2 regions of the Cecembia calidifontis genome follow, and region 2 is predicted to be linked to the other one. Evidence: riboswitches for the same ligand, from Rfam matches in the RefSeq annotation. Region 2 holds a riboswitch; the other holds the start of a gene.
The links. A riboswitch is a leader RNA that binds a small molecule or an ion and turns the genes downstream of it on or off. The one in region 2 is predicted to bind S-adenosylmethionine.
Positions count from the first base shown of each region.

Region 1 (10,666 bases), 1.4 Mb from region 2:
TCCCATCAAACTCTCTAACTTCTTTTCCCTCAGCTACCTCTGTTCCCACGCCTGCAGGGGTAAAGAATGCCGGAATACCGGCACCACCTGCTCTGACTCTTTCAGCAAGGGTTCCTTGTGGAATTAATTCCACTTCCAATTCCCCCGATAACAACTGGCGTTCAAATTCTGCATTTTCACCCACATAAGAGGAGATCATTTTTTTGACCATGCGCTTTTTGAGCATCAGTCCGATTCCGAAATCGTCCACGCCTGCATTGTTGGAAATACAGGTAAGGCCATCAATCTCTTTTTTAAGGAGTGCAGAGATGCAGTTTTCCGGAATACCACAAAGCCCAAATCCACCCAGCATCAATACCGCACCGGATGGGATATCGTTGATTGCTTCCTCAGCATTTGCAACAGTTTTATTGATCATATAAAGTTATATTTTGGGTTGATTTTTAAGATTGCAGGATATGGAGTGCATCAGCTTTGTCTTTTCGGAGTTGCTGCTGTAAGGCCTCTAATCCTGAGAATTTAATTTCTGGCCGTAGATAGGCTTTTAAGCGCACACAGATCCTTTTGTCATAGAGATCCCCTTCGAAATCAAAGAGGTGGACTTCAATAGTCTGGCTATTTCCATTTACGGTAGGGCGCATGCCTATGTTAAGCATGCCCTTGTATTCCTCTCCTTCCATATTGGCCATCACGGCATAGGCTCCATCACAGGGAATCAATTTGTAATCGTGTGGAATATGGATATTGGCCGTGGGAAAACCTATGGACCTTCCAAGTTGCTGTCCTTTGATGATGATCCCGTTTAATTCGTACTCCCTACCCAAATATTCATTGGCAACTTGGACGTTTCCTTCCTCTAGTGCTTTTCTGATTTTGGTGCTAGAGACCCCCACATTGTCCACATCCTCCCTGGAAATCTCCTCCAAATCAAATCCATATTGATCAATATGTTCTTTGAGGTAATCAAAGCCACCTTCTCTGTTTTTTCCGAACCGGTGGTCATAACCGATGACTAATTTACGGGTTTTGATGGTTTGGATAAGGATTTGTTGGATGAATTCTTCTGAACTTAGTTCGGAGAATTCTTTTGTAAAGGGAATGGTCAACAAATGATCTATGCCAAATTCCCTTAAGAGTTTGGCCTTTTCTTCGAAAGTACTTAGTAGTCTGAGGTTATGTTCATTGGGATATAATACGAGTCTGGGATGTGGCCAAAATGTAATGAGGACAGTTTCCCCGCCAATTTCATCTGCCAAACTGCGGATTCTTTTAAGGATTTTTTGATGGCCCAAATGAACTCCGTCAAAAGTTCCGCTCGTGACTACCGGATTTTTGACCGGTCCAAAATGTTCTGTTCCCTCATAGATTTTCATGGGGTCTCTCTTTGATTTCTTTGATCAATTCTTCCATTTCCTGAGCCTCTTCCAGCTTAAATTCCCCTATCCTGGTCCGGCAAAGGGAGGACATATACGCACCCACACCCAAAATGTCTCCTAAATCCCTGGCCAAACTTCGGATATAGGTTCCTTTGGAACAAACAATTCTAAAGTGAACATCCGGATTTTTAAATTCGGTGATCTCAAAAACAGAAACTGTAACAGGTCTTGCTTCTAACTTTACTTCCTTACCTTTTCTGGCTGCTTTGTAGACCCTTTTGCCATCTACTTTGATAGCAGAATGTGTGGGGGGTACCTGCATGATATCTCCGGTGAGTTGGGCAGCTGCAGCTTTTACCTCCTCCACAGTAAGGTGGAACGTATCAGCTACCTTCACCACCTCCCTTTCTAAATCAAAGCTTTCTGTAGTTTTCCCAAGGACAAAGGTACCGGTATATTCCTTTTCTTGCCCCATATAAGTCTCAATAGACTTGGTTTTTTTGCCTGCACAGACAATCAATAGCCCCGTTGCCAAAGGGTCCAAGGTACCGGCATGTCCGACCTTTTTGATTTTAAGGGTATTTCTGATTTTTTTGACTACGTCAAAAGAAGTCCATTCATAGGGCTTATTGACCAAAAATACCTCTCCGTAGGGTTCTTTTTCTTGCATGTTACGAATAAATGCCTGCAAATATGGCTATTAGACCCACAATGGTACAGTAAATGGCAAAATAGGTAAGCTTGCTTTTTCGTACCAGCGCAATCATCCAGGTACAGGCAAAATATCCCGAAATGAATGCCGCTACAAAACCCGCAGATAAGTAACCAAAACTGTCACCGTTGTAAGTCAAGGCTCCGTCCAATATATCTTTGACAATTTTTCCCAAAATCAGGGGTACTACCATAAGAAATGAAAATCGGGCAGCCTTGTTTTTATCTATCCCCAAAAGCACTGAAGTGGAGATAGTGGCTCCGGACCTGGATATGCCGGGCAGCATGGCGACTGCCTGCGCCAGACCAACAATAATCGCATTGGAAAAAGTTACTCCCTTTTCCGTATTTTTTGCTTTATCCGCAAGAAACAACAAGAGTGCTGTTACAAGCAACATAAAGCCGACAAAGGTCACTTTTCCACCAAAAAACTGCTCCAGCTGCTCTTCAAAAAACAAACCAATGATCACTGCGGGTATCATGGATAATATGATTTTTGCGGAGAACTGGGTCTCTTCATTCCATTTAAATTTAAACAGTCCTTCTAAAATGGCAACTATATCTTTTCTAAAAACCAAAATGGTAGCCAAGGCCGTAGCGAAATGAAGTACCACTGTGAACAAAAGACTTTCTTCTGGTAATTTTTGGTCTCCCAATATAGCAGCCCCTAACTCTAAATGCCCACTGGAAGAAACAGGTAAAAACTCGGTCAAACCCTGAACTATGCCCAGGATGATCGCATCAAGGATTTCCATAAATTACTTGGATTCTGATTTTTTGAAAATAGCGTAAAACTGAAAAAGGAAGCCGGCTAAGGTGACGATTGGTCCTAAGGTGAGGCCCAAAAAGCCAAAACCATGAGGTTCCTTGTCCAAACCAATGATGATAAAACCTAAAATAATGATTCCCAGGCCTATCAGCATCAACCTGTAGTTGTGTTTGTCAAAAGGGAAGTTAGTATTTGCCATTATTAATAAAGTTCGTCAAGTGACATATTTAAATACTTATTCACTGCCTGTAAAGTGCTGAATAATGAAAGCATGGCCCCTATTAGGACCAATCCACCAAACAGGTAAAATAGTAAGTTGTAATCTTGGAGAAGGGCAAAACCATCGATATTGGCTTTGGTATATTCAATGATTACAAATAACAAAGCAGAAGCTATCAAACCGGCCAAAATGCCAAAAAAGAAAGCCCGGGCAAGAAATGGTCTTCTGATAAATCCTCTCGTAGCACCTACCAATTGCATACTTCGGATAAGGAAACGTTGGGAGAATAAAGCCAATTTGATGGTGTTATTGATCAACATTACTACGGTAAACATCAAAATAAGGATGAATCCCCCCATTACAATGGCAACTTTTGTGAGATTTTGGTTGATTGAATCTACCAGGTCAGCCATGTAAGTCACTTCAAAAACACCTTCCATCTTTTTGATTTCTTCAACTATATTCTGAATTTGTTCAGAGGTCTGATACTCCTCGGCAATGGAAATGGTGTAGCTGTCTCTCAAAGGATTGTCATCCAGAAATTTGGTAAAGTCTTCCCCGGTATCCTCAAGGAATACCTTTGCTGCATCATCTTGGGAAATAAACTTAATTCCTGTTTTGTCTTCTTTTTTCAGGACATAAGGTTTTGATTCCAAAGCCTTTCCAATATTATTTATCTGAGCTGCAGAGAGATTTTTATTGAGAAAAACCTGAATCTCAATGTTTTCCCTGATCAGCGTGGTCAAAGTTTTCGCTTGAATTACGATGACCCCAAAAAGTCCTACGATGAAGAGAGAAAGGGTAGTACTGAAAAGTACAGAGAGGAATTTGAATCTCCCCAGCTTGGTTTTTTTTCTAGGATTTACCCTCATATCACATTAGAATTCTGCCAAAATTAAACAGCTTGACCAATTTAACCAATCTTAAGGCATGAAATTGACTGGAATTACTTTTTTCCCTGTTATCGCAAAGACCCTGTCATTTTTTTCACAGGGCATTTTAGCCAATCCGGTAAATCTTCCAAAAGCAGGAAGAATGATCCGGTTGGGACTCACATGGAAACAGGGTAGAGTGAGTTTTTGCCTGCCTGATCCATAAAGAGATATACCTGGGTGAATATGGCCACAAAGGTTAAGATTTCCTTCACTTATTTCCATCAATGGTTCATGGGAAAGGATCAGCTTTCCCAATTTCATGGTTTCATTATGGACATGCCAAAACCCTGAACGGTAAAATTGTTCCGGAAGTATATCGTGATTGCCTTTGACCAAATGAAAGTCAACTTCGGAAAAAAGAGACCTAAATGCTTCCAGATCAAACCATGAAGTATTGAAATCACTGTGAAACAGATCTCCCAAAAAGATAAGCGATTGGGGCTTTTTGAGTTCAATAAGTTTTTTGATCTTTTGATAGTCCTGTGAATGGACTGTTTCGGGTACCGGTACGCCAGCTTTACGAAAATGTGCAGCTTTTCCAAAATGAGGATCTGCGATCAAAAGGGCCTTATGATCAGGAAGGTAAACGGCTTTCTCGGGTAAAAATTGAAAGCAAAATTCCTCCTGTTTCCATTCGAAATAGTTGTCAGTGTTGTCCTTTTTTGAAACTAAATTATCTCCTATCATCACCCAAGATCCCTTCCATTGAAACATTTGGAGTCATAAAAGTATTATAATACTTTGAAATCCGGACAACAAAAAAAGTTAAGAAATGATAAAAAAAACAGTACTGATTTTGGCTTTGCTGATATTCAATGTTTTGGAAGTCTCCATGGCTCAAAAAGCTACTTCCATCATTGGAAAGTGGTACAATACAGAAAAAGACGCCATAATTGAAATTTTCGAGGAAAGAGGGAAGTTCTTTGGCAGAGTAGTCTGGCTAAAAGAGCCTTTGGAAAACGGTAGGCCTGTATTAGACAGCAATAATGCTGATAGGACCAAGAGAAATAATCCTATCATTGGGCTAAAATTGTTAGAGAATTTTGAATTTAAAGCTGGAATATGGGAAAATGGAACCATCTACGACCCTCGAAATGGCAAGACATATTCCAGTACCATCAGGCAAAAAAGTGAGCGTGTCCTTGAGGTTAGGGGATTTATTGGCCTGTCCCTCATTGGAAGAACAGTAGAATGGACCAGGGCGGAATGATTATTCCCAGATTCCTTTTGGGACAATTTCTAGGACGTGTCCAAAAGGGTCTTCAAAGTAAAAACTCTTTAATCCCCCTTTCCATTCTTGCTCATGGGTAATGATAATTCCTTTTTGCAATAGATTACTTTTGACTTTCAGGTAATCTGCTTTATTCACTTCAAAGGCGATATGTTGTTTTCCTTTGGCATAATGGGGAGGGAGTGTCGTTTCATTTTTAGTGATTTCAGGAAGGAAGCAGAGCAATACCGATGTCCCACACCTAAAGAAGATATGTCTCCCAGGTACTTTGGAAATGACAGGCATTTCCAATATGCCTTGGTAAAAATCCTCTGCCAGATCCAGGTCAGAAAGGTAAAGGCAGCTTTCTTTGATCTGAATGAAATTCATCTTAACAAAATAGGACTTTTATATCCAAGCCCCAAAGGGATTAGGAGGAGTCGCATTTATTGTTGCTAAACGGAAAAATTTAGGCAAAAAAGCTAAGTAAATACTCAGAATTCCTCAAGTTGGAAATGTGCAGTATGTTCGAACAGTCCCCTTTCCTTAAAAAAGGAAGGGGATTCTTAGGGATCAAATGGGGAAAAACCATAATAAATAAATATTCAGGTGTTCGTGTTGCTTTCCAGGTAAAAACTGCTCAAAATATATTGAAGTTGATCATATTCTATCAAAAAAGCATCATGCCCATAAGCAGACCGAATTTCTTGGTAGGTACCTTTTAGGGCATGTTGTGCTATCATTTGTGATTCTTCTTTGAGGAATAAGAGATCCTTGTCCACACCAATTGCCAATACTCTGCATTTTAATTTCGAAAGGGCTTTTTCAACCCCGCCCCTTCCTCTTCCAATGTCATGACTGTCCATTGCTTTGCTTAAGACCCAATATGAAAATGCATTGAATCGGTTGGCAAGTTTTTGACCTTGATACCTCAAATAGGAAGAAATTCTAAAATTATCTAATTTGTCCTCATTGTCTGATTGTTTTATGGCGAAATCCTGTGGATGTCTATAGGAAATCATAGCAATTGCCCGCGCTGCTTCGAGGCCTTTTTTACCTGCTGCTGGATTTTTATCGCCCCAGCTGGCGTCAGCTTCTATGGCCATTCTCTGGCATTCATTGAAGCCGATTATCCATGGAGAGGTCTTGGCATTGGAAGCAAGAATGATGGAGTTTTTGACCTTTTCTCCCAATGTATAAGCCCATTCCAAAGCAACCTGGCCTCCCAAAGACCCTCCAATTAAGGTGTGGATGCCGGAAATTCCCAAATGAATCCGTAATGTTTCCAGACTATTGGCCAAATCCCGGGTGGTCAGGTTGGGGAAATCATAATAATATGGCTGTCCAGTACCGGGATTCTCTGAAAGGGGATTGGTGGAGCCGTAGCATGACCCCAATAAATTGGCACAGACGATGAAATGCCTCGAAGGATCATAAAATTTGTCTTCACCGACCAATCCATTCCACCAGTCCTGAACATTGGCATCGCCAGTAAGGGCATGGATTACCCAGACCACATTGTCTTTTTCAGGGGTTAGATGTCCTTGCGTAGTATATGCTATTTCAAATCCATTCAGTTTTTCTCCGGATTCCAATTCCAATTCACCTTCATATGTGTAGGTTTCCTGCGCCATGTCTAATATCAGGTAATTACTTGCTAAATTCATTTTTGAAAAGGCTTAACGCGCTTTTTTTTTAACCCATTGGGGAGATATTCCCCAAAGGAAAGGTTTATATAGGTTTTCTAATGCTTTAGTTCTGCTCAATCACTTACGAGATTTTGTCAAAAGCCTGTTGTAGGTCTTCCTTGATGTCCTCAATGTGTTCGATGCCAAGTGAGAGACGTAATAGGGTTGGGGTAACCCCGGCAGCCAGTTGTTCCTCATGGCTCAACTGTTGGTGCGTGGTGGCAGCAGGTTGAATTATAAGGGTCTTGGCATCTCCTACATTGGCCAGGTGGGAAATCAATTTGAGGTTATTGATAAAGTCAGAGGTACTTTCTTTATCTCCTTTGATCTCAAAACTCAATACTCCGCCATATCCGTTTTTCAAGTATTTTTTTGCCAGGGAATGATAGGGCGAAGATGCAAGGCCAGGGTAATTTACTTTCTGTACCTGAGGATGAGACTCTAGCCAATTAGCTATCTCAAGTGCATTGTCTACTGTTCTCTGAACCCTAAGGGAAAGGGTTTCCAAACCCTGTAACAATAAAAAAGAGTTGAATGGGCTCAAAGCTGGGCCAAAATCCCTCAGGCCTTCCACCCTTGCCCTGATGGCAAAGGCGATATTCGGTAGCCCTAATGGGTTATTTTCTCCAAAAACTTCCCAGAATTTCAATCCATGGTAGCCTTCAGAAGGCTCTGTAAACTGAGGGAATTTTCCATTTCCCCAGTTGTAATTGCCTCCATCTATAATGATTCCACCGATTGATGTGCCATGGCCACCAATCCATTTGGTAGCAGAGGAAGTAACAATGTTGGCGCCATGCTTTAAGGGCTGGAAGAGGTAACCTCCGGCCCCAAAAGTATTGTCCACCACTAAGGGAAGGTCATGCTTTTTGGCCAAATGGGCAATGGCTTCAAAATCAGGTATATTGAACTCCGGGTTGCCAATGGTTTCCAAATATAGGGCTTTGGTTTTGTGATCGATGAGCTTTTCAAAATCTGCTGGACTGTCGCCTTTTGCAAATCTCGCCTCAATTCCAATACGCTTAAATGCGACTTTGAACTGATTATACGTACCACCATAAAGAAAAGAGGTAGATACGAAATTTTCTCCAGCCTGAATGATATTGTTCAAAGCCAGGAATTGTGCAGCTTGTCCGGAGGATGTGGCAACAGCTGCAACCCCACCTTCGAGAGCGGCCACTCTTTTTTCAAAAACATCTGTTGTAGGGTTCATGATCCGGGTATAGATGTTCCCGAATTCCTTGAGGGCAAAAAGATTAGCGCCATGATCAGCGGAGTCAAAAACATAGGAAGTGGTTTGGTAAATTGGCACTGCCCTTGAATTGGTGGTAGGGTCTGGGCTTTGGCCTGCATGCAATTGTAGGGTTTCAAATCTGTAGTTAGCCATTGAAATGAGATTTAAAGGTGGGAAATTTTTTAAATCCTATAGAGTAAATAGGAAAGATGTAATTTAACAACAAAATCACATGCAACAATGCATGATGTTGATTTTAGAGCAGGAAATGGATTTTTGATTATTTACCTGTACAGAGGGCTGTTGTAAATTCATATGTTCAGAATTTATATTTCCGGATGACGATATTATCTACCGGCAGGAATTGGCACCTTGGATTTTCCAGGTTGCCAGAGGGTCTGTGAGCCTGTCTCTCGCCTCTTCTTTATAAATCCTTCACGTAAAAAGTGAAAGATATCACAAAATAATAGGGGCTTATCTTTTAAAGCAAGTAATGGTATGAAAATATTTTTTCTTGGGTTAGTTTTTTAGAAAAACTGGCATTTGTTTCGCGGTGTAAATTTCATTGTTAAATATTTAATCGTTCCATGAAAAACATCTCATTGCAATTCGGATTCAAGCCTTTGTTTTTCCGATCAAAAATCACCCAATCCTTACGTTTATTCCTGATAGGACTTGTTTTGAGTTCACTTACAAGCTGCCTAGGGGATGATTTATCAGTTGTTTCCGAGATTCAGCAGGATTTTGAGGGCATTACCAAAATTGAGGTTGATGCAGAGTTTCTTGAGGTACAATATACTGGGGCGAGTGGGAGACAGGTGTTGAGTTTGAATGCAGAACTGCGTTCCAATTCCAATAAAAAATTTGAAGTGAAATACAGGGTAGTAGGAAGTACCCTTGTAGTTACTGTTGAAACGAACAACAGGCTCTTCAGTGGAGGAGCTAAAGGTGAAGGTTTTATCAGACTTACAGGCCCGAGGAATATGCTGCTTGATCTGGAAGCAGACTCTGGCAAAGTAACTGTAGAAAATGTAGTGAGCAATTCAGCTGAAATAGAAGTGGGCTCGGGAGAGATTTTTGTGAAAAATGTTGCCATCCCTCGCTTGAATGTGGAATTGGTTTCAGGAAGAGGTAAATTGGAAGATGTTTTAGGGGATATTGAAGGGAATGTTTCTTCCGGTAAATTGGAGATAATCAGGGTAGAAGGGAATGTGGAGGCATCAGTATCCAGTGGAGAAATTATCCTGAGAGACGTAACAGGTTTGGTTACCGCTCAAACCAGTTCGGGAAAAATTGAGATGTCCAATGTTCGGTCAATTGGAAGCATTTACATATCCTCTGGCCAATTGTTTGCCACCAATTCTGGATTAAGCCCCCAGACTGCTTTAAGAGCGTCTTCTGGAAATATTTACATTCAGACTACCAGCAATCTGAGGGATTTTAATTATAACATTACCGTTGGAAGCGGTTCGGCCAGGGTCGGGACTTCTCAGTCTACCTCAGGCACTTTGAATATCAATAACGGTTCTTCCACCACCATTCGGGGAGAGGTAGGGTCTGGGAAAATTGAAATTGTCAATTAAAGACTTTTTCTATCTTAACCGCTGTTCCGGCAGCGGTTACCATCAACATGCCGTCTCTAATCGTTTCATAATCCAGGTCAATGCCTATGACTGCATTAGCTCCCATAGCTTTGGCCTGCATTTCCATTTCTGCCATTGCTGTGGCCTTTGCTTCCCGCAATACCCTTTCGTAGGCACCGGATCTGCCGCCCACAATATCGGTAATACTTGCAAAAAAATCTTTGAAAACATTTGCACCTATGATGGTTTCGCCCGATACAATGCCCAGGTAAGCGGTGATTTTATAACCCTCTAATTGTGGTGTAGTACTGACTATCATATTGTTGATTTAAAAACAAAGCCGCAGCCAATATCGGCTGCGGCCTAAACTTAAATCAGATTTAGTTTTTTTCCAAACCTGGTGATCTTTCCAGAAATTCCTGATATAATTTGATATGCCTACTGCTCATCGGTACCCTGTAGCCATCAATAAATACATGCAATATTTGTGATTTGGTTTCAAAGGGATCTCCGGTGGAAACAAAAAGGGTGGCGTCTTTTCCAACTTCAATGGAACCCATCCTGTCTGCAATGCCAAAAACTTCTGCAGCATTGATGGTGATCGCTTTTAGGGCTTCTTCTTTCCCCATGCCATAGGCAGCAGCAAATCCGGCATTAAAAGGCAAGTTCCTTGTATTTTCTGCATCATTGCTTCTTATAACCACTTTTACCCCTGCTTTTGCCATTTTTCCAGGATTGGTATATGCGGCATCATACCTGTCTGATTGTCTGGTAGGAATAGATAGCATTGGGCCAACAATTACCGGAATGCCTGCTGCTGCAATTTTATCTGCAACTCTCCAACCTTCTGCGACTCCCATAAGTATAGCCTTTACTTTTTTTGATTTTATCCAATCAATTGCGGATAAAATATCCGAAGCTGCATTCACCTCAACCAATA
Region 1 covers NZ_SGXG01000001.1:4,188,984-4,199,649, reverse strand. Annotated here, with positions in the region: gene BC751_RS18100 (CoA transferase subunit A) at 1-418, opposite strand, end outside; gene BC751_RS18095 (bifunctional riboflavin kinase/FAD synthetase) at 444-1,373, opposite strand; gene truB (tRNA pseudouridine(55) synthase TruB) at 1,360-2,046, opposite strand; gene BC751_RS18085 (undecaprenyl-diphosphate phosphatase) at 2,048-2,842, opposite strand; gene BC751_RS18080 (DUF3098 domain-containing protein) at 2,846-3,055, opposite strand; gene BC751_RS18075 (cell division protein FtsX) at 3,058-3,948, opposite strand; gene pdeM (ligase-associated DNA damage response endonuclease PdeM) at 4,000-4,725, opposite strand; gene BC751_RS18065 (DUF2147 domain-containing protein) at 4,784-5,221, shown strand; gene BC751_RS18060 (VOC family protein) at 5,222-5,611, opposite strand; gene BC751_RS18055 (homoserine O-acetyltransferase family protein) at 5,827-6,888, opposite strand; gene BC751_RS18050 (O-acetylhomoserine aminocarboxypropyltransferase/cysteine synthase family protein) at 6,992-8,296, opposite strand; SAM riboswitch class I at 8,467-8,576, opposite strand; gene BC751_RS18045 (DUF4097 family beta strand repeat-containing protein) at 8,731-9,726, shown strand; gene BC751_RS18040 (YbjQ family protein) at 9,719-10,045, opposite strand; gene BC751_RS18035 (amidohydrolase family protein) at 10,107-10,666, opposite strand, start outside.
Region 1: linked by a shared signal. The riboswitch ahead of BC751_RS18050 (O-acetylhomoserine aminocarboxypropyltransferase/cysteine synthase family protein) and the one ahead of BC751_RS12155 (homocysteine S-methyltransferase family protein) in region 2 are both predicted to bind S-adenosylmethionine.

Region 2 (10,666 bases):
CCATTCGATGGATTCTGATGTTTCCTCAGGTCAGCACAGTCATTCCCGGTGCTTCAAAAGTAGAACAGGTGAGTGCAAATCTGCATGCCATGGATTTACCTATGATTAGTGCTGAGCAAATGGATGCAGTAAGGGAAGTCTATGAAAAATACTTTAAGGCCGATATCCATCACCTTTGGTAAATTTCCTTTGTAAGGAAGCCTATGTCCATAACTTAATCCTGAAACATATACCAAACCGATAAAAACTTGAGCCTCCGACGTGTTCTAATCATCACCTACTATTGGCCTCCATCAGCAGGATCAGGCGTTCAGCGTTGGCTCAAGTTTGCCAAATACCTACCCGAATACGGTTGGGAACCAACAATTTTTACACCTGAAAATCCGGATTTTGAACTGCAGGATCCCTCTTTGGAAAAAGACATTTCTCCACAGTTAGAAGTGATCAAATTTCCTATCTGGGAACCTTATGGTCTTTTTAAAAAACTCAAAGGAAATCTAAAAGGAGACCCTGCCACAATTTTAGAAAAGAAAGAAAAATCACTCATTGATAGACTGGCCATTTGGCTAAGGGCCAATTTGCTTATCCCTGACCCAAGGGTATTCTGGGTCAAACCCTCCGTAAGCTTTTTAGAGGATTCGATGGTAAAAGGCCATTACCAAGCCATCATTACAACTGGACCTCCGCATAGCATGCATCTAATTGGACTGCAACTGCATGAAAAAACCGGAATACCGTGGTTGGCAGATTTCAGAGATCCTTGGTCTAAATGGGAGTTTTTGGACACTTTACCCATGTTATCATGGGTACTAAAGCGACATCAAACTTTGGAGAGCCGTGTGCTTGCTAAAGCCAGTGCCATAACTACTATCAGCCCGACTTTTCAGAAAGATTTAAAAAAATTGGCAAACAGGGAGGTTCACCTTTTGACCAATGGATTTGATTCCGATGATTTCCCTACTTTTTCCCAGAATACAGGTTTGAAAGAAAAAGATCTAGAAATCGTCTATTCCGGGATAATTGATGCTATCCGCAACCCTTTGCCTTTCTTAGAAGCTTTTAAAAAGGCCTTTGAACCATCGGCTTTCTCAGTTCGGTTCCGATTTGTAGGCAAGGTTTCATCCGCAGTGGAACAATTTGTGAAAAATGATAACTGGTTAGAAAGACATGTGGAATTCATAGGTTATGTCAGTCATCAGCGGGTTTTTGAATATTATCAAGCAGCAGATATCCTGTTGCTGATCCTGACCACCACCAAAAATGCCCAGGGAAATATACCGGGTAAGCTGTTCGAATACCTGGCAAGCGGAAAAACAATTTTGGGTCTCGGCGACCCTAACGGAGATGCCGCTTCCCTAATCCATCAAGCACAGGCAGGCAAAATCATTGAACCAAACAAGCAAGATGAAATCGTTTCATTTTTAAAGGGATATAAATCATCGGACCACGCTACAGATAAATCCTTAATCAATAGATTCTCAAGAAAAAACCTTTCCTCACAACTGGCCCAAATACTTGAAAATATTGCGCCATAAAAGGAAAAGACAAACTTTAATTTACCCGAAACTTCAAATCCTCAAACACAAAGTCTCTATCATCACTTAAAGTGAGGCTTAAAGTAACATCAAAGTCCGTTTCTTCTAAGGGAAAATCCTTTACACGAATCAATAAGGATTCATAGCCCAAAAAATTAAATCGGTATTGATATAAAAATTCAAAGGATGGGTCCGATTGGAATCCTGCCACTCGGAAAAGTTCAGTCACCTCTTCTCCGGTTTGAAATTTCATCCCTTTCCAAGATAAAGATTGATTGGTAATCAACTTGATGTGCTTCAAATAATGTTCTGAGCCGGGAGGTATTGGATCACAGGCAAATGCGGAAGAAATGAAAGAAAAACCGGAAAGTTGATTGATTGCACTCGCGTGAGTTACTTCATATACCCAAATTCTGATAACCAAATCATTCACTGAATATTTTTGGCCAGGTTCAGCAGCCTGATTGTTGGCCGTAATCTCAGCCTTCATTGTATCAATCACAAAATTCCTTGTTGGAGTAAGCTTTCCACATCCACAGGAATCATGACAAAATAGATCACAGGACAAAGGAACTAAGCCTAACAAAACAGCTAAAAACAAAAAAAACGTCTTGGAAGGCTTCATAAATACTTTACTTTGAATCCAATATAACACAAAACAAACATTACTGCAATTATCGTTGTCCCGCGTTTCCGAACTCGGGACCACTGAGCAATAATTTTTCAAACTCAAACACTCCCATCTCCTCAAAAAAATAAGCTGAAAGCTCAAAATTCAGCAGTCCAGAGTTAAAAACTCTGGACAACGAAAGAATTTATCTTTAGAATACCTCCTTAGCAATCCTATAGGTAGCCTCCGCCTTACTCATGGTGTAGTAATGCAGCACAGGCACGCCATTCGCGATCAGTTCTTTACTTTGGTGAATGGCCCACTCCACGCCAACTTCCCGGACATCAGCATTGGTTTTACACTTTTCAAGCTCATCCATCAAAGCATCCGGAAGATCAAGATAAAAAGTCCTTGGCAACATGGTGATTTGTCCTAGGGTGGTAATTGGCTTTATCCCCGGGATAATGGGAACTGTAATCCCCATTTCTCTAACTTTTTTGACAAAATCAAAATACTTTTGGTTGTCAAAAAACATCTGGGTTACAATATACTCTGCTCCAGCATCTATCTTTTCTTTTAAGTGTTTGAGGTCAAACTTCAAGCTGGGTGCTTCAAAATGTTTTTCAGGATAGCCTGCTACGCCCACACAAAAATCCGTATGAAAACCCGTCTCTGTTTCCTCATGGAGATACCTCCCATGGTTCATATTCACAATCTGCTTGACCAAATCTTTGGTATAAGCATGCCCGTTGGGTTCTGGAACAAATTTATTTTCACTTTTTGGGGCATCTCCCCTTAAAGCCAGAATATTTTGGACTCCTATAAAGTTCAGGTCGATCAATGCGTTTTCGGTTTCCTCTTTGGTAAAACCACCGCACAATAAATGGGGTACCGCCTCTACCTTAAAGCGGTTCATGATCGCAGCACAAATACCCACAGTACCGGGACGTTTTTTCGTAGCGACCTTTTCCAAAAGGCCACTGGGATGCTTCTTATAAATGAATTCCTCCCTATGGTAAGTAACATCCACAAAAGGTGGATTGAACTCCATCAAGGGTTCTATACCCTCACACAAATCCTTTAGACTTTGTCCTTTTAGAGGAGGTAAAATTTCAAAAGAAAACAGGGGTTTATCTGCCTGCTCGATATATTCTGTAATTTTCATAATTAATTTTCTTGAACCTGAAGTGATGGAGAGTAAGCCAAATTAGGAGATAACCACTTTTCAGCTTGAGCCTTACTGATACCCTTTCTTGAAGCATAATCGGCAACCTGGTCTTCCCCGATTTTTCCCAGCCCAAAATACTTGCTTTCCGGATGGGCAAAATAGAATCCGCTGACCGACGAAGTGGGATACATGGCAAAGCTGTCGGTCAACGTGATTCCAGTGTTTTTTTCAACCTCCAAAAGGTCAAATAAAGTCTTTTTTTCAGAATGTTCGGGACAGGCAGGATAGCCTGGTGCAGGTCGTATGCCTATATACTCTTCTTTGATCAAGGCTTCATTATCAAGGGACTCTGATGGTGCATAACCCCATATTTCTTTGCGGATCAATTCATGGAGGTATTCAGCGCCTGCCTCTGCCAATCGGTCAGCCAGGGCCTTGAGCATGATGTCATGGTAATCATCATGCTTTTCCTGAAACTCCTTCAGCTTGGCCTCGATACCCCATCCGGCGGTTACTGCAAACCCACCCAAATAATCTGTTTTGGAAGGATGTATATAATCTACCAATGACCTATTTGGAACTCCCTTTCCTTTTTTGCCTTGTTGCCTTAAAAAATGGAGGGTGTATTCTTTGGAACCTCCAAAGATTTTAAGATCATCATGGACTCTTTTTACAGGAAAAATACCGACCACTGCCTTGGCCTCCAACCATTTCTCCTGAATGATTTGGTCCAGCATTTGATTGGCATCCTCATACAAGCGGGAGGCTTCTTTTCCAACCACGGGATCTTCCAGGATTTTGGGATACTTACCACTCAGCATCCAAGTGCTGAAAAATGGGGTCCAGTCTATGTACTTCCTCAAAATATTGAGGTCCAAATTATCCAAAACCGTAATTCCTTCCTTACGAGGTGCTATGGGCTGGAAATGTTCCCAATCAATAAAAACAGGATTGGCTTTGGCCTCCTCATAACTCACCAATTGTTTTACTTGCTGTTTGGCTTCATGCTCCTCTCTAAGCTTTTTATAGGTCGCTTTGATTTCTTTGTGGTATGCTTCCTTTGTTTCTTCTGAAATGGCCTCTCCTGCAATCGGGACCGATTTGGAAGCATCTGTAACGTGGACCACTGTCCCGCTGTACACCGGGTCAATTTTTACCGCTGTGTGTATCCTTGAGGTGGTGGCTCCTCCTATCAACAAAGGAATCTTCAGTCCCTGCCTATCCATTTCAGAAGCTACATTGACCATTTCATCCAGAGAAGGGGTGATCAGGCCACTAAGCCCGATAATATCCACCTTGTTTTTTAAGGCTTCATCAATGATTTTTTGGGCATCTACCATCACACCCAGATCAATGATCTGGTAACTATTGCAGGCCAATACTACTCCAACTATATTCTTACCGATATCATGAACATCGCCCTTGACTGTAGCCAACAGGATTTTTTTGATGCTACTCTGTTCCTGGCTGTAGCCGGTATCCCCAAGCTTAGGCATAAATGGTTCCAGATAGGCCACTGCCTTTTTCATCACCCGAGCTGATTTGACCACCTGGGGCAAAAACATCTTCCCCTCTCCAAAAAGGTCTCCCACCACATTCATCCCATCCATTAATGGACCTTCTATGACTTTCAGGGGATTTTGATACTTCAGGCGGGCCTCCTCGGTATCTTCAATGATATAATCAATGATTCCTTTGACCAGTGCATGCTCAATCCTTTTCTCTACTGAGTCCTGCCTCCAAGCTTCTGAAACAATTTCTTTTTTGTCCTGGGATTTGACTGTCTCTGCAAATGCCAACAAAGCTTCCGTTGCATTATCTGACCGATCAAAAAGAACATCTTCCACCTTTTCCAATAAATCCTTCGGTATATCATCATAAACCTCCAACATGGTGGGATTTACTATACCCATATCCATTCCATGGCGGATGGCATGGTACAAAAACGCAGCATGCATGGCTTCCCTCACAGGATTATTTCCCCTAAAAGAAAAACTCACATTACTTACGCCGCCGCTTACTTTGGCTCCTGGCAGATTTTCCTTGATCCACTTGGTCGCAAGAAAAAAATCCAAGGCATTGCGCCTGTGCTCTTCCATGCCTGTGGCTACAGGAAAAATATTGGGATCGAAGATGATATCCTGAGGATTGAATTTGACTTTTTTTACTAAAATGTCATAGCTCCGCTTACAGATATCAATTCTTCTCTGATAGGTATCCGCTTGACCTTGCTCATCAAAAGCCATCACCACTACTGCGGCCCCAAATTTTTTGATGGTCTTGGCCTGTTGGATAAACTCCTCCTCTCCGTTTTTCAAGCTGATGGAATTGACAATTCCCTTACCCTGAATACATTTAAGCCCGGCAAGAATAATCTCCCAGCGGGAAGAATCAATCATAATGGGAATCTTACTGATTTCAGGTTCTGAGGCAATCAAATTCAGAAACCTCTCCATCGCTGCCACACCATCCAACATTCCTTCATCCATGCACACATCCAAAATCTGTGCACCTCCCCTTACCTGGTCCAGAGCAATTTCCAAAGCCTCATCAAATTGACCATTCAAGATCAGCTTTGCGAATTTTTTGGAACCGGTTACATTGGTCCGTTCTCCTATATTGACGAAATTGATTTCAGGTGTAAAAACCAAAGGTTCTAAACCTGATAATTTCAAGACATTATGTTTTTGAATCTTACTCATCTCCAGTATTGACAAATTCCACAGTTCGGGGCTGGTATTTTTCAGCTAACTTGGCCAAAGCAGCAATATGTTCAGGAGTAGTTCCGCAACATCCTCCAAGAATATTGATATACCCCTCTTTCAAAAATTCCTCGACCTGATCAGCCATTTCTTTGGCCCCCTGATCATATTGACCAAATTCATTGGGTAAACCGGCATTGGGATAGGCAGATACATAAAATGGTGCATTTTCAGCCATCACTTTCAAATAAGGTCTTAATTCTTTTGCTCCTAAAGCACAATTCAGCCCAACACTGAACAGGGGCATATGGGAAACGGAGATCAAAAAGGCTTCTGTAGTCTGACCAGAAAGCGTTCTTCCGGAGGCATCTGTGATTGTCCCCGAAACCATAACAGGTACTCCTCCTTCTACAGGATCCAAAGGCAATCCCCTTTCCTCAAATACTTCCTGAATAGCAAAAAGTGCTGCTTTTGCATTAAGTGTATCAAATATTGTCTCTACCAGCAAAATATCAGCCCCGCCATCCAAAAGGGCCCTAACTTGCTCTTTATATGCCTCGGCCAATTGATCAAAAGTAATAGCACGATAACCAGGGTCATTCACATCAGGGGAAATAGAAGCGGTTTTATTGGTTGGCCCTAAAGCACCGGCCACAAAGCGGGGTTTTTCCGGATTTTTTGCAGTAAACTCATCGGCCACCTCCCGGGCAATTTTTGCAGATTGAAAATTGATCTGATAAGCTAAATGCTCCAGTCCATAATCTTCTTGCGCAATTGAAGTTCCGCTAAAAGTATTGGTTTCAATGATATCTGCTCCAGCTTCCAGGTAAGCAGCATGAATGGCTTTGATTATATCAGGTCTTGAAAGAGAAAGCAGGTCATTGTTACCTTTCAAGGGTTTGGGGTGATTTTTTAATTCCGGGGTCCTGAAATCCTCTTCTGAAAGCTTATAACGCTGAATCATGGTACCCATGGCACCATCCAAAATCAAAATTCTCTTCTTGGCAATTGAAAGTAATAACTCGCTTCTTTTCATAAATCTAACATTAAAAAGCTTAAACGAGTCTAACCGGATGAAAAAGGAATTCTTCCGCTCATCTTTTTCCGGCTTTTCCGGAAGGGGAATTAGCACCTTGTGTTCAGGTTGCTAAGACGTCTCAGGGCCCATCCCTCGGTCTTTCTCGATAAGCATATCCAAAGTTAAGGGCTATTCTTGAATTTTATTACACATTTCAATAATTCTTGCAAAAAATTAAATGGAACCTGTTTTTAGGGGACGGTAGTTTCCAAATTCTCATTATTAGGTTCATTTTTTTGAATTTCAAAACTCCAAAGTTATTTTAGAGGCTAGCTCAAACACTTCCTTCTATGAAAAAAATCTTGTTGCTCTTCATTCTTCCATTTCTTTTTTCTTGTTCCAACGAAAAAACTTCTTCCACAGATCCCCAAAACACCTATTGGGATGCGGAAGAGAAACTCCTTTCTTTGGGAATTCACCTGCCTGCTGCCAGCCAACCTGTTGCCAATTATGTCAATGCGGTTAAAACCGGGAATTTGCTTTTCTTAGCAGGAAAGGGGCCAAGTCTTCCAGATGGAACTTACATCACCGGCAAAGTAGGCAAAGACCTCAGCATTGAAGAAGGGAAAGAAGCAGCAAGACTTGTAGGAATAGCCCAATTGGCTGTCCTCAAAGCAGAATTAGGGGACCTCAACAAGGTGAAAAGAATCGTAAAAGTATTGGGTATGGTAAATTGCGGTCCCGAATTCACCCAACAGCCTCAGGTCATCAATGGATTTTCGGACCTGATGGTGGAAGTTTTCGGAGAGAAGGGTAAGCATGCCAGGTCTGCTGTAGGAATGAATGCATTACCTATGGATATAGCAGTGGAAATAGAACTTATCGTAGAAATTGAAGATTAACTGTTATGGCCTTATCCCAACACTGAATTGTAAATAAGGATTGGCCATATATTTGAACATAGCCAAATCTGCCAGTTTATATTGGCTGGCAGGCAGTTCGTAACCTGCATGTATCCCAAGTATCAGATCCATAAATTTCTTTTGAGACAATGGGATACCGTAGGTGATGAACGCCTCAGGTTTAAGCATAGCACCATATGCTGCCAAATACCCATCATGATCAGGTTCTTCAAAAAGTCTTGGAAAATCAGGTTTTATGTCAGAAGTCAAGGTGTATCTTAAATTTCCAAACCCTATCCCTGCAAGGGCCCCAATTTCCAAGTTTCTTAAATCCAATAATTTCAATCCTCCATTAGCATAGACCCTGACACTATTCAAACTATGGCTTTGTGTTTCACTTGCTTTCCCTCCCAGACCAAGGTTAAAAAAGTCCATCCCATACATCAACTGCTTGCTGTAGCCCAATACTTTGAGCCCCCAATTATTAGGTCTTCCGGTGAATGGCTGAAGACCATTATCAACCAAGTGTTCGTTGAAGAAATCCGGACTGGTAAAATTGAGCCCATAAAATATATGTACCCCCAATGAAGCATCTTTATAAAAATACTTGTAATCAGGAAGTGTTATTCCTGCCCCTAATCTCAGGAAAGCCCCTGATTGCGTACTGTTGAAACTAATCCCATTTACATTCCAGGAATTTTCAAAGGGGCTAAATGAATAGCCGAACTTTGCCATTAGGGCTAAAGCTTCATCTCTACCCGGAATAGGTAAATCATAACTCAATTGAAATCCAATCTCGGTCAGGAAACCGGAAAGATTGAGCGAATTTTTATGGATATTCCCATCTCTTAAAATAAATCCCTGTGCAGGACTTTGTAAAAAATCATCCAGGTCCCTGAACTCATTTTCTCTTAACATTTGAAAATTGAGAAAACCTGAACCAACAGACATATAATGGATCAACTGAAAAGGTCCTTCTTCTGTAAATGAAAATCCAACATTGACATTAAACCTTGTGGTACGGTAATCAATTTCATAGCCATTAAAAAGTGACTTTGGTCCAGGGTTATGAAACAATTCCACTCCAAGAATAAAATCATTATACCTTGCCTGATAACCAAAATTGAAATTAGTATACCCCTTTCTCATCGGGCTAAGACCTTTATTTTCAAGCATTTGATTGAACTCTCTCAGATTTGTACCTGTCCTGCCCATCGTAAAATACATGGTAGCCCTACTGGATTGGGATTCTTGCCCCAATACAAGGGGGAAAAAGGTAACCAAGAAAAGACCGGTCAATAAGAGTCTCATACAAAATATTTACATCCCAAAAATAAAACCAATCTCCATAAGTAAAGCAGTCCAAACAAAAATTAAATCTTTAAAAACCGGATAATTTTTGAATAAAGACTATCAGGATTGAAGGGTTTGGGGATAAAGTCATCCATACCAACTTCTTCCAGTTGAACCTTGACATCTATAAGAGAAGAGGCTGTCAGCGCAATGATCGGAACATTTCTTTTTTGAAAATCAGGATGATTCCTGATGAATGAAGCAACCTCAAACCCATCCATTTCTGGCATTTGGAGATCCAATAAAATCAGATTGAAGTCATGCAATTCAAACTCCTTTATGGCCTGTTGACCATTTTCTGCAATTACAATTTCTCCTACACCCCACTTGGTCAAAAATTTATTGATCATAATTTGGTTGACGAGGTTATCTTCCGCTACCAAAACCTTAGCAGAGCCAAGGTTTTTATCATAGGAAGCTACCCGTCTGAAGTGAAGTTCTGTCGAAGCCTTTATTTTCTGGAACTTAATGGTAAAAGAAAAAACCGTACCTCCCCCTGTTCGCTTCCTGATCGTGATGTCTCCTCCAAATAAATTTACCAACCTTTTGACAATCGCCAAACCGAGGCCAGTTCCTCCATACTTTCTGGTCGTATCAGCACTGGCTTGGGTAAAGGCTTCAAATACCGTAGCCATTTTATCCTCAGGGATACCAATGCCGGTGTCTTCTATTTCGAATTGAACTGCTATCTCCTCAGCGTTTTCATCTACTCTTTTCAATGCAATTTTTATAAAACCCTGTTGGGTAAATTTGACAGCATTGGAAATAAGGTTATTGACTACTTGGCCCAATCTCACCGGGTCTCCTATCAACTTCGTCGGGATCTCTTCATCATAATCAAAAATGATTTCCAGGGACTTTTCCCTGGCCTGGTAAGTGTAAGAATGAAGGATACGGTTGATGACATTTTTCAATTCAAAATCCAATTTTTCAAGCTCAACTTTCCCGGAATCAATTTTTGTGAAATCAAGAATATCATTGATCAGGCCAAGTAAGTTTTCTGCTGAAAACTGAAGCGTCTTAAGGTTTTCAAGCTGGTCAGGCCTTGGATTATCTTCAATAAGCAAATGGGCCATTCCAATAACTGCATTCATTGGTGTCCTGATTTCATGACTCATGATGGACAAAAACTGAGATTTCACCTTAGAAGCCTGTTCGGCTTTTTCCTTAGCCAATAACATTTCTCTTTGTGCCTCTTTCAACTGGGTGATGTCACGTGCAATTCCATTGTAAAATACCCTGCCATCTTCAGTGGTTATCAATTTCCCATTTGAACTAAAAATCCTGTAATCCCCACCTTTACGTCTCAGTTTGAATTCGAGGTACTGATTTTCCATTAAGAATTTAATAGGGTCGACTATCAATTCTTTTAATTCTG
Region 2 covers NZ_SGXG01000001.1:2,802,350-2,813,015, reverse strand. Annotated here, with positions in the region: gene BC751_RS12180 (aldo/keto reductase) at 1-182, shown strand, start outside; gene BC751_RS12175 (glycosyltransferase family 4 protein) at 249-1,535, shown strand; gene BC751_RS12170 (hypothetical protein) at 1,552-2,160, opposite strand; gene metF (methylenetetrahydrofolate reductase [NAD(P)H]) at 2,357-3,310, opposite strand; gene metH (methionine synthase) at 3,313-6,015, opposite strand; gene BC751_RS12155 (homocysteine S-methyltransferase family protein) at 6,008-7,051, opposite strand; SAM riboswitch class I at 7,107-7,206, opposite strand; gene BC751_RS12150 (RidA family protein) at 7,384-7,935, shown strand; gene BC751_RS12145 (hypothetical protein) at 7,939-9,246, opposite strand; gene BC751_RS12140 (PAS domain S-box protein) at 9,309-10,666, opposite strand, start outside.